2 regions of the Thiorhodococcus fuscus genome follow, and region 1 is predicted to be linked to the other one. Evidence: predicted binding sites of a transcription regulator. Region 1 holds the regulator's gene; the other holds the start of a gene.

Region 1 (7,416 bases):
CCACCGTCACGCCTTTGCGCCCGCGTATGGCGAAGGCTTCCGCTTTGCTATCGGGCCGCGCGGTCCGTCCGACGACACGAGGAACAGGTCATGTCTGATTGCGTTCAGGCCTTCACCGACGGCGCCTGCAAGGGCAATCCCGGTCGGGGAGGCTGGGGTGTGCTGTTGCGCTGGGGCGAGGTGGAGAAGGAGCTGTTCGGCGGCGAGCGCGAGACCACCAACAATCGCATGGAGCTGATGGCCGTCATCGCCGCCCTGGAGTCGCTGACGCGTCCGACCTGTATCGAGATCACGACCGACTCTCAGTACGTCAAGCGCGGTGTCGGCGAGTGGATGCCGCGTTGGAAGCGCAACGGCTGGATGACCGCCGGGCGCCAGCCGGTCAAGAATCGCGACCTCTGGGAGCGTCTGGATCGCGCGCTGGGCGCGCATCAGGTCGGCTGGCACTGGGTCAAGGGACATGCCGGGCATGCCGAAAACGAGCGCGCCGACCGTCTCGCCAACCGAGGCGTCATCGATCAGGAGGGCAGTCGTGCGTCAGATCGTTCTTGATACCGAAACCACCGGTCTGGACCCGAAAGAGGGGCACCGCATCATCGAAATCGGCTGCGTCGAGATGGTCGACCGCCGCCTGACACGCAACAACTTCCATCACTACATTCAGCCCGACCGCGAGATCGACGCCGGCGCGATCGAGGTGCATGGGATTACCAACGAGTTCCTCGCCAACAAGCCGCGCTTCGAGGAGGTGGCCGAGTCCTTCGTGCGCTTCGTCGCGGGCGCCGAACTCATCATACACAACGCCCCCTTCGACGTCGGCTTCCTCGATCACGAATTCAGGCGCTGGCGCCCGGATGCGCCCTGTGTCGCCGATCTGTGCGAGGTGACGGATACCCTCGCGATGGCGCGGCGGCTCCATCCCGGGCAGCGCAACGGCCTGGATGCGCTCTGCAAGCGCTACTCGGTCGACAATTCGCACCGCGAACTGCACGGGGCCTTGCTCGACGCCGAGATCCTCGCCGACGTCTATCTCGCGATGACGGGGGGGCAGGTGGCGCTGCACCTGGGGAGCGAATCGCGCGAAGAGGATGGCGGGGGCTCGCGCGTGGTGCATCGCGGCCGGATCGATCCGGAGCGCCCGTCGCTGCGGGTGGTGCGTGCCGACGATGCGGCCCTGGAGGCGCACGCACGGCGCCTGTCGGCCATTCAGTCGGGCTGTTCCGACGGTTGTCTCTGGCTCAAGGACGTTTGAGTCTTTGTCTTTGCCCTGAACGTTGCGTCCAGGTGCTCCTTCAGGTTTGCTGTTGTTGCTGGCGGCGTCCCTGTCCGGATCCGCCGACCAGGGATTCGAGCGCGGTGAGATCGAGCAATTGGATATGCTTGCGGTCGACACGCATCAGGCCGTCTTCTTGAAAGCGCGTGAAGAGCCGACTGACGGTTTCGACCGCGAGACCGAGATAGTTGCCGATCTCGTGCCGCGACATGCTGAGATAGAAGTCGGACGGCGACAGTCCGCGCTTGTGCAGACGTTGCGACAGGCTCAGCAGAAAGGCGGCCAGGCGTTCCTCGGCGTTCTTCTTGCCGAGCAGCAGCAGCATGTCCGTGTCCTGTCCGATTTCCTTGCTCAGCAACCGGTACATCTGATGCTGAAGGCTGGGGATGATCGAGGTGAGTTCTTCGAGACGGCCGAAGGGTATCTCGCAGATCGCGGAGGTTTCGAGTACCTTGGCCGAACAGGCATGGGCATCCTTGTCGATGGCGTCCATGCCGATGATCTCGCCCGGCAGGTGGAAGCCGAGCACCTGCTCCCCGCCCTCTGGGCTGGGCGCGAAAGTCTTGACCGATCCGGTTTTGACGACGTACAGAGAGCGGAAGCGATCGCCCTCGCGAAACAGGAAGTCGCCCCGATGCAGGGGACGGGCTCGTTTGACGATGTCGTCCAAACGCTCGACGTCCTCTGCAACCAGGCCCATGGGCAGGCATAGAGAGGACAGCGTACAATTTTTACAGGCGACACGGATGGTTTCTAGAGAGATCACTTTTCGCTGATTCAAGGCGCCGCCCCTTAGACTGACATCGACGGTAGGGTTTTCATTCTGCTGTTTGATCTGGATCAAATATTAGCATTTTGTAACCTGATCCACATCAGAATACAAGGGCGGCATTCCGTGTGCGAAGGCTCTTCGGCTCCAGATACCTTTCGTCGCTCGGTGCCTGATCACGGGCTGTTCCAGGTGCCAGCTGGTCGCGCGCTCGATTGAGCCGGGGCGGCGATTTTGGTAGTTTGTCCGGGCATTCGGGCTATCACCCCTCGACCCTCCTTTTGTTTCCCTATGACCAAGTATATTTTCATCACCGGCGGTGTCGTTTCATCGCTGGGCAAAGGTATTGCATCGGCTTCCCTCGGGGCATTGCTCGAAGCGCGTGGCCTCAAGGTCACCATGATCAAGCTCGATCCCTACATCAACGTGGATCCGGGCACCATGAGTCCCTTTCAGCATGGCGAGGTCTATGTCACGGACGACGGTGCCGAGACCGACCTCGACCTGGGCCACTACGAGCGCTTTCTGCGCACCCGCATGGGGCGCAACAACAATTTCACCACGGGCCAGATCTACGACAGCGTGCTCCGCAAGGAGCGGCGCGGCGACTATCTGGGCCGTACCGTGCAGGTCATTCCGCACATTACCGACGAGATCAAGCAGAGCATCCGTCTCGGGGCCGAGGGCGCGGATGTCGCCATGGTCGAGATCGGCGGCACCGTCGGCGACATCGAATCGCTGCCATTCCTGGAGGCGATCCGTCAGATGCGTGTCGAAGAGGGCCGCGAGAACGCGCTCTTCATGCATCTGACCTTGGTGCCGTTCATTCGTACCGCCGGCGAGATCAAGACCAAGCCGACCCAGCACTCGGTGAAGGAGCTGCGCTCCATCGGTATCCAACCCGATATCCTCCTGTGCCGCTCCGAGACGCTGCTGCCGGACGAGGAGCGGCGCAAGATCGCGCTCTTCACCAACGTTCCGGAGAACGCCGTCATCTCGGCGGTGGACGCCGACAATATCTACCGCATCCCGCGCTTGCTGCACGCCCAGCAGCTCGACGACTTGGTCGTGCGTCAATGTCATCTCGACGTGCCCGAGGCGGATCTCTCCGAGTGGGATCGGGTCATGGAGGGCTTCGACCATCCAACGCGCAAGGTTCGCATCGGGATGGTCGGCAAGTACATGAACAACACCGAGGCCTACAAATCGTTGTCCGAGGCGCTCGCCCATGCCGGCGTGCGCACCGGGAGCAAGGTCGAGGTGCTCTATGTCGACTCCGAGGAGATCGAGCAGCAGGGGAGCGGCTGTCTGGAGGGGCTCGATGCCATCCTGGTTCCCGGCGGATTCGGCGAGCGTGGGATCGAGGGCAAGATCGCGACCGCCCAGTATGCCCGCGAGAAGCGCATCCCCTATCTCGGCATCTGTCTCGGCATGCAGATCGCGGTGATCGAATACGCGCGTCATGTCGCCGGTCTGGAAGGCGCCCACAGCACCGAGTTCGATCGCCAGACCCCGCATCCCATCATCGGGCTGATCACCGAATGGCGCGATGAGACCGGAAAGGTCGAGACCCGCAGCGAAAGTACCGATCTCGGTGGATCGATGCGGCTTGGCGGACAGAACTGTCGTCTCGAGCCCGGCAGCCTGGCGCGTTCCGTCTATCACCAGCCTCAGGTGCGCGAGCGCCATCGGCATCGTTACGAGTTCAACAACCGCTATCTCCACCAGATGCAGGATGCCGGCATGCGCTTTTCCGGCTGGTCGCTGGATAGCCGTCTGGTCGAGATCATCGAGATCCCGGACCACCCCTGGTTCATCGCCTGCCAATTCCATCCCGAGTTCACCTCGACGCCGCGTGACGGACATCCGCTGTTCGAGGGCTTCGTCCGCGCGGCATTGGTTCAGCAGGAGAAGACCGGAGGCACGGAGGCATGATGCAACTGGCCGGCTTCGAGGTCGGGCTCGATAGGCCCCTGTTTCTGATCGCCGGCCCCTGCGTCATCGAGAGCGAGACGCTGGCGCAGGAGACCGCCGGCGCGTTGAAGGAGATGACCGACGCGCTTGGCATCCCCTTCATTTTCAAATCCTCCTTCGACAAGGCCAACCGCTCCTCGGTCGGCAGCTTTCGCGGACCGGGCCTGGATGAGGGGCTGCGCATTCTGGCGTCGGTCCGGGAGCGTATCGGTGTCCCGGTGTTGACCGACGTCCACGAGGACACCCCGTTGGCGGAGGTCGCGGACGTTGTCGACGTGCTCCAGACGCCGGCCTTTCTCTGTCGTCAGACCAACTTCATCCGCGCCGTGGCGAGTCAGGGGAAGCCGGTCAATATCAAGAAGGGGCAGTTTCTGGCGCCTTGGGACATGCGCAATGTGGTCGAGAAGGCGCGTTCGACCGGCAACGCGCACATCATGGTTTGCGAACGCGGGGCCTCCTTCGGCTACAACAACCTGGTCTCAGACATGCGCGCGCTTGCCGTGATGCGCGAGACCGGTTGTCCGGTCGTCTTCGATGCGACCCATTCGGTGCAATTGCCGGGCGGACAGGGCGATCGCTCGGGTGGTCAGCGCGAGTTCGTGCCCGTGCTGGCGCGTGCCGCCGTGGCCGCCGGGGTCGCGGGGATCTTCATGGAGACGCACCCGGATCCCGACCGGGCGCTGAGCGACGGTCCCAATGCCTGGCCGCTGGGGCGCATGCGCGAGTTGCTCGTGACCCTGATCGAGGTCGACCGTTTGGTGAAGTCCGCCGGGTTTGTCGAGTCGACCCTCTAAGGCGGCCATCCGCTGCCGCTTTCGGGGTGATTGCAGGTTTGTGATGTCGCGGCTCGGTGAGGCCGCGCGTCGATGGAGGTCGTTGAGTCTCGAACCATCTGGCGGTGGTTCCGTGCGCGCAAGCATCTGGGGTTGCTGATGCGCCTTTGCGGAGAGGCTCGGCAGACTTAATGCCGTACCGTTGGCCAGTGTCGGGAATGCGTTGCGGAATGTCTTGGTGCGCGCGGATCGGCTCCCGATTCTCTCTTCATCTCCGTATCGATTTGGAGCACTGATCATCGAGACTCGTTTCAAATGCCATCGCCGCCCGCTCGAACCGTCGTCTCGACTGGTCCTCAATCCCTGGGGCTGACGTCCGGTGTGCAATCCGTCGGCGCCCATGAGTCGGATCTGGGCGCGCGTATTCGCGCAGAACGGATTGCCTTGCTTTTCGCTAACACGGGCGCGGCGCTGACCGGCAACCTGCTGGTGGCCGTGTTGGCGCTGGTGATCGTCTTTCCGCTGGCGCCGGCGATCTTATCGGTGTCCTGGTTCGCCGTTTTCATGCTGATCGCTCTGGTTCGCGGGTGGATGACTCGGCGGTACGACCGGCGGTCGGACGATCGTCGGCCCTCTTCGGGCGTCTGGGTGCGCGCCCTGATGTTCATTCTGGCCTTGCAAGGAACCTGGTGGGGCGTCTTCTGTGTCTTGCTGATGCGTTACGCCAGTCCAATTCAGGTCGGTTTTGCGCCCTTCATTATCGGTGGGATCGTGGCGGCTGCGGTGGCGACCCTGGGCTCGCTGAGATCGGCCTACCTGGCGTTCACGGTGCCGATGATCGTCACCTTGATCGGTACCTTGGTGTGGCGTGGAGGGAATGACGCCCTGCTCATGGCTGGCTTATCGGTCGCCTTCGAGATCACCATGATCGTGACGGTCTGGCAGGTGAGCGCGATCGTCAGCCGTAACATCGATCTGAGGGTTCAGAACGAGCATCTGGTCGGCTCATTGACCGCGACCAACGAGGAGTTGAGCGAGGTCAACCGGGATCTCGCCCGCGAAATCGAGGAGCGCAAGCGTGCGGAGGCGCGTAGCGATTTCCTGGCGACTCATGATGTGCTCACTGGACTTCCCAATCGTCGCACCCAGTCGGACCGCTTCGCCCAGGCCGCCGCGCGGGTTTCGCGCTCGGGAGGGCTGGTCGCGATACTTTTCGTCGATCTCGATCGCTTCAAGCAGGTGAACGATGCCTTGGGGCATGCCGCTGGAGATCGCCTGCTGTGCTTGGTCTCCGAGCGGTTGCGCCATGCTTTGAGAAGTGGCGATTCGGTCTGTCGGCATGGCGGGGACGAGTTCCTGGTTCTGGTTGCCGAGGCGACCGGTCGCGCCACGATCGTTCAGGTTGCGGAGCGCATTCTGGAGGCGGTCTGCGCGCCGATCGATCTGGACGGGCACTCGGTGCGGATCGGCTGCAGCATCGGGATCAGTCTCTATCCGGATGACGACGACTCTTTCGAGCGTCTGGTCGTCCATGCCGACCGGGCGCTCTACCGCGCGAAGGGTCAGGGTGGAGACGTCTATCGCTTCTTCGCGCCCGAGCCGTGCCTGTCCAAGGGGAGCGGATTGGTCTCGGGCGGCAGCGAAACGGCGGTCTGAACGCGAGCGTGTCCGTTAGGCTTGAAGGCCGCCTGCTTCGCCCTACAGTCTTGGTAGATATAGGGCTTGAGGCGAGGCGAAGACGATGGCAACCCGCATTCGTGCGTTCCTGATCGATATGGATGGCGTCCTCTACGAGGGTGAGCGTGCCATCCCCGGCGCGGCCGAGGCGCTCGATTGGCTGAGGCGCGAAGGGCTTCCGTACCTCTTCGTGACCAATACCAGCTCGCGTCCGCGTTCCGTGCTGGTCGAGAAGCTCGCCGGTCTCGGGATCGCGGCGGAGCCCGGCCAGATCCTTACTCCGCCGGTCGCCGCCGCAGACTGGCTGGCCGCTCATGTCGACGGTCCAGTTGCGCTCTTCGTCGCGGAGGGGACCGTCTCGGATTTCGCCGCACTGCCGTTTGCCGATCCGCAAGGCGAGGCACCTGTCGGCGCGGTGGTGATCGGGGATCTCGGCGATGACTGGAGCTTTGCCAGGCTCAATCGGGCATTCCGTTGTCTGATGCGCTCGAATGATGCCCGTTTGGTTGCGCTCGGCATGACTCGCTACTGGAAGGCCGAGGACGGTCTGCGGCTCGACACGGGGCCCTTCGTCGCCGCGCTGGAGCAGGCGACCGGACGGTCCGCCGTGGTGCTGGGCAAACCCGCCGCGCCTTTTTTCGAGACCGCGCTCTCGGTGCTCGGGGTCGGTGCCGACGAGACGTGCATGATCGGTGACGATTTGAAGGGCGACATCGGCGGAGCCCAAGGCGCCGGTGTGCGCGCCCTGTTGGTCAGAACCGGAAAGTTCCAACCGAGCGATCTCGGGCAGCCGATCCGCCCCACAGGCGTGATCGATTCATTCGCCGATCTGCCGACCTGGTTCGCGGCTTCGCGGTGATTGGGCGGCCGCCAGCCGTCAGTACACTCTTGCTGGCGGCTGGCGGCTGGCGGCTGGCGGCTGGCGGCTGGCGGCTGGCGGCTGGCGGCTG
Region 2 (7,416 bases), on a different contig from region 1:
AGCAGCAGCGGGCTAAAGCCGAGCAGCAACGGGCTAAAGCCGAGCAGGAACGGACTAAAGCCGAGCAGCAACGGGCCAATGCTGAGCAGGAGCGGACGGCCAAGGAGCAAGCGCTGCAAGAGAAGGATGCAGCCCTCGCCGAAATCGAACGACTCAAAGCCCAACTGCTGGATCAAGGTCGCTCGGAGTCAAGGGATAACGAATAAGGTTAGGTCTGTGCATTGCGCCCTACGGCTAGGATCGGGGCGAATTGGACTCAACGGAGGGAGCGCCCAAGAGTCGGGGCAAGCGGTCTGCGACACATCGGCAGATCCCTTGCCTGGGTTGGAGCTGTCTGCCGTTCGGCGCAATACGCTGCGCTATTGCGCCCTACGGCTAGGGTCGGGGCGAATTGGACTCAACCGAGGGAGCGCCCAAGAGTCGGAGCAAGCGGTCTGCGACTCTGGCAGACCCCTTGCCTGGGTTGGAGCTGCCTGCCGTTCGGCGCAATACGCTGCGCTATTGCGCCCTACGGCTAGGGTCGGGGCGAATTGGACTCAACCGAGGGAGCGCCCAAGAATCGGGGCAAGCGGTCTGCGACTCTGCCAGACCCCGTGCCTGGGTTGGAGCTGCCTGCCGTTCGGCGCAATACGCTTCGCTATTGCGCCCTACGGCTAGGGTCGGGTCGAATTGGACTCAGCGAGCCTCCAGGGCGGCGGCGCGCTCGCGCTCTTCGAGGGTTTCGAAGAGTTCGAGCACCCACATGACGCGTCCACCGACGCCGGCTGGGGCCTGCTTGGGGGTCGCGGTAACGACGGCGTCGACGAGGAAGCGGGTTTCCTCCAACGCAGGCGCGGAGATCTGGCGCGGGGTGAGGACGGCCTTGCCGAGGATGGGCGCGATGAGCTGCAGCTTGCGCTGCGGCGGTACGATCGCGCGTCGGGTGATGGAGTCCAGCCCCTGACGCTCGAGCTGGCGACCGATCTCGGCATAGAGATAACGCGCGGCGTTGATACCGGCACGACACCCCATCGGCAGTCCGGCGATACCCGCGTCGGCGCGCTGGTAGAGCCTGTCGGCGGTATCGAGCATGCGCCGGATGACCGAGGCCAGCGCCTCGTTGAAGACGGGGTCCTTAAGCCACTCCTCGGGATCGATCCCGGCCTCGCGCATCCAATCGAGCGGGAGATAGACGCGACCGTTACGGGCATCCTCGCCGACATCGCGGCAGATGTTGGTGATCTGCATGGCGACGCCAAGGTCGCAGGCGCGCGCGACCAGCGCTTCGGAGCGGGCGCCCATGAGAGCAGCCATCATGGCGCCGACAGTGCCGGCGACGCGGGCCGAATAATCGTAGACGCCGGAGATGGTCTCGTAGCGGCGCCCCTCGGCATCCCACTCGAAGCCTTCGAGCAGCGCTTCGAGCAGACGTTTGGGCATGGCGAACTCGACCACCACGTCGGCCAGGGCGCGGTCGGCCGGATCGTCGATGGGCTGCCCGGCATAGATGCGGTCGAGCCGATCGTGGAGCATCTCGAGCGCGTCGGCCTGCAGCACCGGATCGTCGCCGACGCAGTCGATGGCGTCGTCGGCGATGCGACAGAAGGCGTAGAGCGCCATCGCCGGGTCGCGGAAGCGCTGCGGCAAGAGGAAGGAAGCGGCATAGAAGGAACGCGATCCACAGCGCAGCAGATCACGGCAGGCGGTGACATCCGCCGCCGAGGCATGTTTCTTCTTCATGTCGTTCTGCTCAGTCAAAAGTTGAGGCATCGGGAACCACCGTATCGAGGACACGCGCGGAGGAGATGACGCCGGGCACGCCTGCCCCGGGATGCGTCCCCGCACCGACCAGATAAAGACCATCCACCTCTTCGCTCTTGTTGTGCGGCCGGAACCAGGCACTCTGCATCAAGGTGGGCTCGAAGCTGAAACCGGCGCCCAGATGCGAGTTCAAGCGATGCTTGAAGTCCAGGGGCGTGGTCACCAGCGAGGTCGCGATCTGATCCTCCAATCCTGGAAGAACCGTCTCGCTGAGATAACGGGCGATCCTGGCGCGGTACGGCTCGGCCTGGGCTTCCCAATCGGTCCCGCTCTCCAGGTGCGGAACCGGAGCCAGGGCGTAGAAGGTATCGCAACCTTCCGGTGCCAGACTCGGGTCGGTCGCCGTCGGACGGTACAGATAGAGACTGAAGTCCTCGGCGAGCTTTTTATGCTTGAAGATATCCTGGATGAGCCCCTTGTAGCGCGGCCCGAGCAGGATGGTGTGATGCTTGACGTCCGGATACTGGCGCTTGGTGCCAAAGTACCAGACGAAGAGTCCGGTGGAAAAGGCGGAACGATCGATCTTCTCGTCGGTCCAGCGCTTGCGCGGCTGTTCCGCCATCATCTTGCCGTAGGTGGTCGCCGGATCGACGTCCGAGATCACGACATGCGCCGGAATCTCCTCGCCCGAGGTCAGACGCACCCCCGTCGCCCTGCCGTTCTTGACCAGGATGCGCTCGACCTCGCTCTTGTAGCGGATCTCGGTCCCCTGCCCCTCGACCAGGCTCACCAGCCCATTGACCACGGCGCCGGTGCCGCCCATCGCCGAATGCACGCCCCATTTACGCTCCAGGAAGGAGATGAGGACGTAGATGGAGGTGACGGTGAAGGGATTGCCGCCGATCAGCAGCGGATGGAAGGAGAGCACCTGGCGGATGTAGGGATCCTTGATGTACTTGGACACCATGCCGTAGACGGTGCGGTAGCTCTGCAGCAACGCCATCTGCGGCGCGATCTTGAGCATGTCGGTCCAGGAACTGAAAGGCACGTGAGCCAAATCCTCGAACCCGACCTTGAACACCTTCTCGCTCATGGCCATGAAGCGATCGTAGCCCTCGACGTCGGCCGGCGAATACTGGGCGATCTGGGCCTTGACCTTCTCGGCGTCGCCGCTGTAGTCGAAGACGCGACCGTCGTCGAAGCGGATCCGGTAGAAGGGATCCATCAAACGCAGATCGACATCGTCCTCGAAGCGTCGGCCGCACAGTCCCCACAACTCTTCGAGCAGGAAGGGCGCGGTGATGATGGTCGGTCCGGCGTCGAAGCTGAAGCCATCGCGTTTATGAACGTAGGCACGCCCGCCCGGGGCGTCCAGTTTTTCGAGAATCGTCACCCGATAGCCACGCGCCGCGAGACGGATCGCCGCCGCCAGACCGCCGATACCGCTGCCGATGACGACCGCGTGCGGTTTTTTCTGATCGCTACCAGGAGCCTGCTGAGCCGCAACTGTCAAGTTCTTATTACTCATATCACTGTCAATATTGGTTGACAGTATAGCAGGAGCCCGGACATGCGACGTCCTGATACCCGTCAACGAAAATGGCAAGAGCTACCAGCTACCAGCTACCAGCTTTTGGGAATCATAGCGCCGACCTCGCGTCACGGCGTCCAAACGTAACCCCGCCCGCACAAACATTGAGGGTCAACCGCGCTCGGTGAGTCGTCGGCTGGACGCTGGTCGCTGGGAGCTGGAGGCTCCCGCTCTCAGAGCCCGAATTGGGCGGCGATCCGACGCACGGTATCGGCGACCTCGCGTGGACGCTCCTCGTGCGCCAGATGCCCCAAGCCGGGCAAGGCGACGATCTCGGCGGCGGGCTGGAAATGCTGGCGTACCCGGCGCGCCTCGCGCGGCGAGACGGTCGAATCCTCCTCGCCGACGACCAGGAAGAGCGACGTTTCGAGCCGTGGCAAGCCCTGCTCCATCAGCCCGAGATTCCAGTTGGCCATCATCGACAGCGAGGAGCGCACATGCGCCGGCGAGCGGATCAGACGCTGATAGAAATCGACCCCGAGCGGATCCAGCTTGGAGCCGGTGCTGTCGACCAGACGCTGGATCATGCGTCGATCCTTGGCGCGCCAGGAGAAATAGTGCGAGGCCAGCGCATTGCGTGCGAACAGCTTGGCCGCTGGGGAAAAGATGCGACCGGGAACGCCGCGCCAGGGCAGCAGCGCGCCGTTCAGGCTAATGATGGCGCGCGGCGCGATCCAGCCGTCCAGACAGGCCTGAATGAGGATGGCCGCGCCGGCCGAATGGCCGAGCACCAGATCCGGCGTCACGCCCAGCTCGCGCACCAGCTCGCCGACGAAACCGGCCATACCGGGCAGCGACATGCGATCGTAGACCGGCGAGTCGGTGAAGCCGTGCCCCGGCATGTCGGGTGCGATCAGAGTGAAGTGTTCGGCAAGCTCGGGCGCGAAGTCGCGCCAGGAATGGGTCGAGGCACCCGTCCCGTGCAGCATGAGCAGCACCGGCCCCTGCCCCATCCGCTGGACATGCCAGCGCAGACCGCCCGCCGAAACGAAGCGGCTGTGCTCCCGGTTCGGCCAATCGCGGCCATCCCTTTCCCAGTCGAGTCTGTCGTCCATCGGTGCGGCGCAACCCCGTAGAGTCCATGATCCCGTCATCGATCCGATGCATCGATGCGAACGCCTGCGCATCGACGATCGGATCGATGTCCTCATTGCCGACTAACCTGTCGTCGCGCGCACCGCCTGGTTCAGCGAGGTGGCATCGGCATGCGGGAGCGGCAGATAGACCGCGCCCATCTCTTTCGCCAGGTCCTTGCCCTGCTGCTGAGGCCGGGGCGAGGTATCGATCACCAATGCGGTGATTTCGAGCGAGCGCACCAGACGCGCCGCCGCCAGACCCTCCTCACCGGCACGGGCACGTCCGCCGCTGCCGTCGCGGGCGACGTTGGCCCGACCGTCGGTCATGACGATGAGCACCGGCGTTCCGCCACGACGCTGGACCGAGTCGGCGATGGCCATGCCGAGATCGATCCCAGACGCCAGCGGCGTTCCGCCGCCGCCTGGCAGACCGGCCAGGCTGCGCTTGGCGCGCACCAGCGAGCGGGTCGGCGGCAGCAGCACCTCGGCCCCCTTGCCTCGGAAGGCGACCAGGGCGACCTTGTCGCGACGCACATAGCAGTCGGCCAGCAACAGCTCGACCGCGCCCTTGGCCTCGGCCAGACGGTGCAGCGCCGAGGAGCCGGAGGCGTCGACGACGAAGATGGTCGTGGTCTCGGACTTGTGCTTGAAGCGGGTGATGCGGAAGTCGTCCTGACGCACCTCGATGCGGGTCGAGTCGCGACCGGCGCGCGCACGCTCCTCGCGCCGCAGACGCTGCCAGGGCGCCGCCGCGCGCAGGGTTTCGACCACGTTCATGCGCTGACCGTGACGCGGCTCGCCGCGCAGCACACCGGCCGGACGACCGCGCGAAGGCGCATTCTGCACCGCGCCGGCCTTGCCGGTGGCACGCGAGCGCGAACGGCGCAGCTTGCCCATCTGCAATTGAGCCAGCAGACCGGCCGGGATGGCGGCCTTGGTCGCCTCCAGAATCTTGTCGTCGAGCTCCTGCGGTTCCTGCTGCTCGTTGGACTGATTCTGGTCCTGGTCTTCCTGCTCCTCCGGCTCGGGCGGCGGAGGCTCCTCTTCCGGGGGCTCCATCGGCGGCAACTGAGTGGCGCGCGGCGCCAGCACCAGACGGCCGGCGACGGCCAGATCCTCCTCGGTCACCTCGGCGCGCCCTTCCAGCGCGGCATGCGCGCGCGCGGCACTACAGGCGAAGATGGAGGCCCGCAGCGAAGGGATGCCGAGCGCCAGCGCGATCCCGCACAAGGACTCGATCTGTTCCTCGGTGATGGTCACATCCGCCAGACGTCCGCGTGCCTCGACGATCTCCTCGACCTCGTAGTCGCAGGCGATCGCCTCATGGACGCGCACATAGGTGAGTTCCAGATGGAAGGCGAGACGGTCGAGCAGCGCGTTGAGCAGCCCCTCGTCCTCGCCGACACCCTCGTCCAGGGCGACCACGGCAAAACGCGACGGAGTGCGCATGGCCAAGCCGTCGCGCTCCAGCACCACTTCGCCCGAGTCGAAGGCCATGTTCAGACGCGCCGCCGTGCCGGGCGCGATGCGCTCAGCCATCGCCAACTCGAGCACACCGCCGTCGGCCTCGACCAGCAGACCGCGCTCGGCAACCGGACGACCGGCATTGAGCGTGGCGGCCAGATCCAGACCGCCGAGCAGGCGACCGTCGGAGACGTGCAGCGGGATACGCCGCATCGGCGCGCCCTCGGGCTGCAGATCGCGCATGACCGTGAGCCACTGGTCGCGCACCGGACCGGGCAGCGCACGAAGGCAGACGCCGCCGGTGCCGACCGGATCGACCGTCATGAGAACCGCAGCCAGGACGGCATCGTCCCAGGGTGAGGGACCGGCCTGGCGCGGGCCTGGGCCACCGACTTCGCCGGTGGCGGGATTCGCGCCGAGGTTACTCATTCGCCGAACAGCTCCTGCACCGCGCGCTCGACGCGACTGGTGGAGCCGGACTCGTCGAGCGGATCGCGACGCAAACGGTGACGCAACGCCGAGGTGGCGATCTCCTTCAGATGATCGACCGTGACCTCCTTATCGCCCTGCAGCGCAGCCAGTGCGCGCGCCGCGCGGATCAGGGTCAGCTCGCCGCGCAAACCGTCGGTGCCCAGCTTGATGCAGAGCTTTCCGGCCGCTTCGAGCGTGGCGTCCGGCACCGAGACCTCGGGCAGCAAGGCGCGGCCCTTCTCGATCAGACGGCGCACCTTGCCGTCCTTGGCCTTCCACTTCTGGACGAAGGCGGTACGGTCGCGCTCGAACGCGTCGCGCAGGCGCACGACCTTCATGCGGGTCGGCAGATCGGTCGGGGTCTTGACCTCGACCGAGAGACCGAAGCGGTCCTGCAACTGCGGACGCAGCTCGCCCTCTTCCGGGTTACCGGAGCCGACCAGCACGAAGCGTGCCGGGTGACGCACGCTGAGGCCCTCGCGCTCGACCAGGTTCTCGCCGGAGGCGGCCACGTCGAGCAGGGAGTCGACCAGATGGTCTTCGAGCAGGTTGACCTCGTCGATATAGAGGAAGCCGCGATGGGCGCGGGCCAGCAGGCCGGGCTCGAACGCCTTTTCACCCTTGGTCAGCGCGCGCTCCAGGTCGAGCGCACCGATGACGCGGTCCTCGGTGGCGCCGAGCGGCAGATCCACGACCGGCACCGGCACCTTGCGACCCTTGAGGGCCGTGCCCTTGGCGCGCTTCTCGCGGCAGTCGGCGCAGAGCGCCTCGTCGCTGGCGTCGGGATCGCAGTTGTAGGTGCAATCGACCGCTTGCATCTTGGGCAGCAGAGCGGCGAGTCCGCGAATGGCCGTCGACTTACCGGTTCCCCGGTCGCCAAATACAAGAACCCCGCCGATCGACGGGTCGATGGCCGCAATCAACAGGGAGCGCTTCATCTCTTCCTGAGCGACGACGGCGGAAAACGGAAACGGGATGGGCATACGCGACGAACCTAATGACTGTTATCTAGAACGAGGCACTCATGGCCGGTTTGATCGGGGCGCCCATGGAATCAAGCGCGCAGGCGCAGGG

What was found. Region 1 encodes FNR, which switches genes on or off when oxygen is low (the NO sensors DNR and NnrR bind a similar motif). Its sites were predicted from a motif close to TTGATNTANATCAA; they were not measured.
Region 2: the regulator FNR is predicted to act here: its motif matches at 3,321-3,334, upstream of ACFSJC_RS15040 (phytoene desaturase).

The regions. Positions count from the first base shown of each region.
Region 1 covers NZ_JBHUHX010000040.1:86,132-93,547, forward strand. Annotated here, with positions in the region: gene ACFSJC_RS14500 (class I SAM-dependent methyltransferase) at 1-98, shown strand, start outside; gene rnhA (ribonuclease HI) at 91-552, shown strand; gene dnaQ (DNA polymerase III subunit epsilon) at 533-1,252, shown strand; gene fnr (fumarate/nitrate reduction transcriptional regulator Fnr) at 1,293-2,054, opposite strand; gene ACFSJC_RS14520 (CTP synthase) at 2,334-3,977, shown strand; gene kdsA (3-deoxy-8-phosphooctulonate synthase) at 3,974-4,810, shown strand; gene ACFSJC_RS14530 (diguanylate cyclase domain-containing protein) at 5,105-6,445, shown strand; gene ACFSJC_RS14535 (TIGR01458 family HAD-type hydrolase) at 6,531-7,325, shown strand.
Region 2 covers NZ_JBHUHX010000043.1:6,878-14,293, forward strand. Annotated here, with positions in the region: gene ACFSJC_RS15030 (Rpn family recombination-promoting nuclease/putative transposase) at 1-206, shown strand, start outside; gene ACFSJC_RS15035 (phytoene/squalene synthase family protein) at 676-1,719, opposite strand; gene ACFSJC_RS15040 (phytoene desaturase) at 1,730-3,268, opposite strand; gene bchO (alpha/beta fold hydrolase BchO) at 3,505-4,386, opposite strand; gene ACFSJC_RS15050 (magnesium chelatase subunit D) at 4,489-6,300, opposite strand; gene bchI (magnesium chelatase ATPase subunit I) at 6,297-7,325, opposite strand.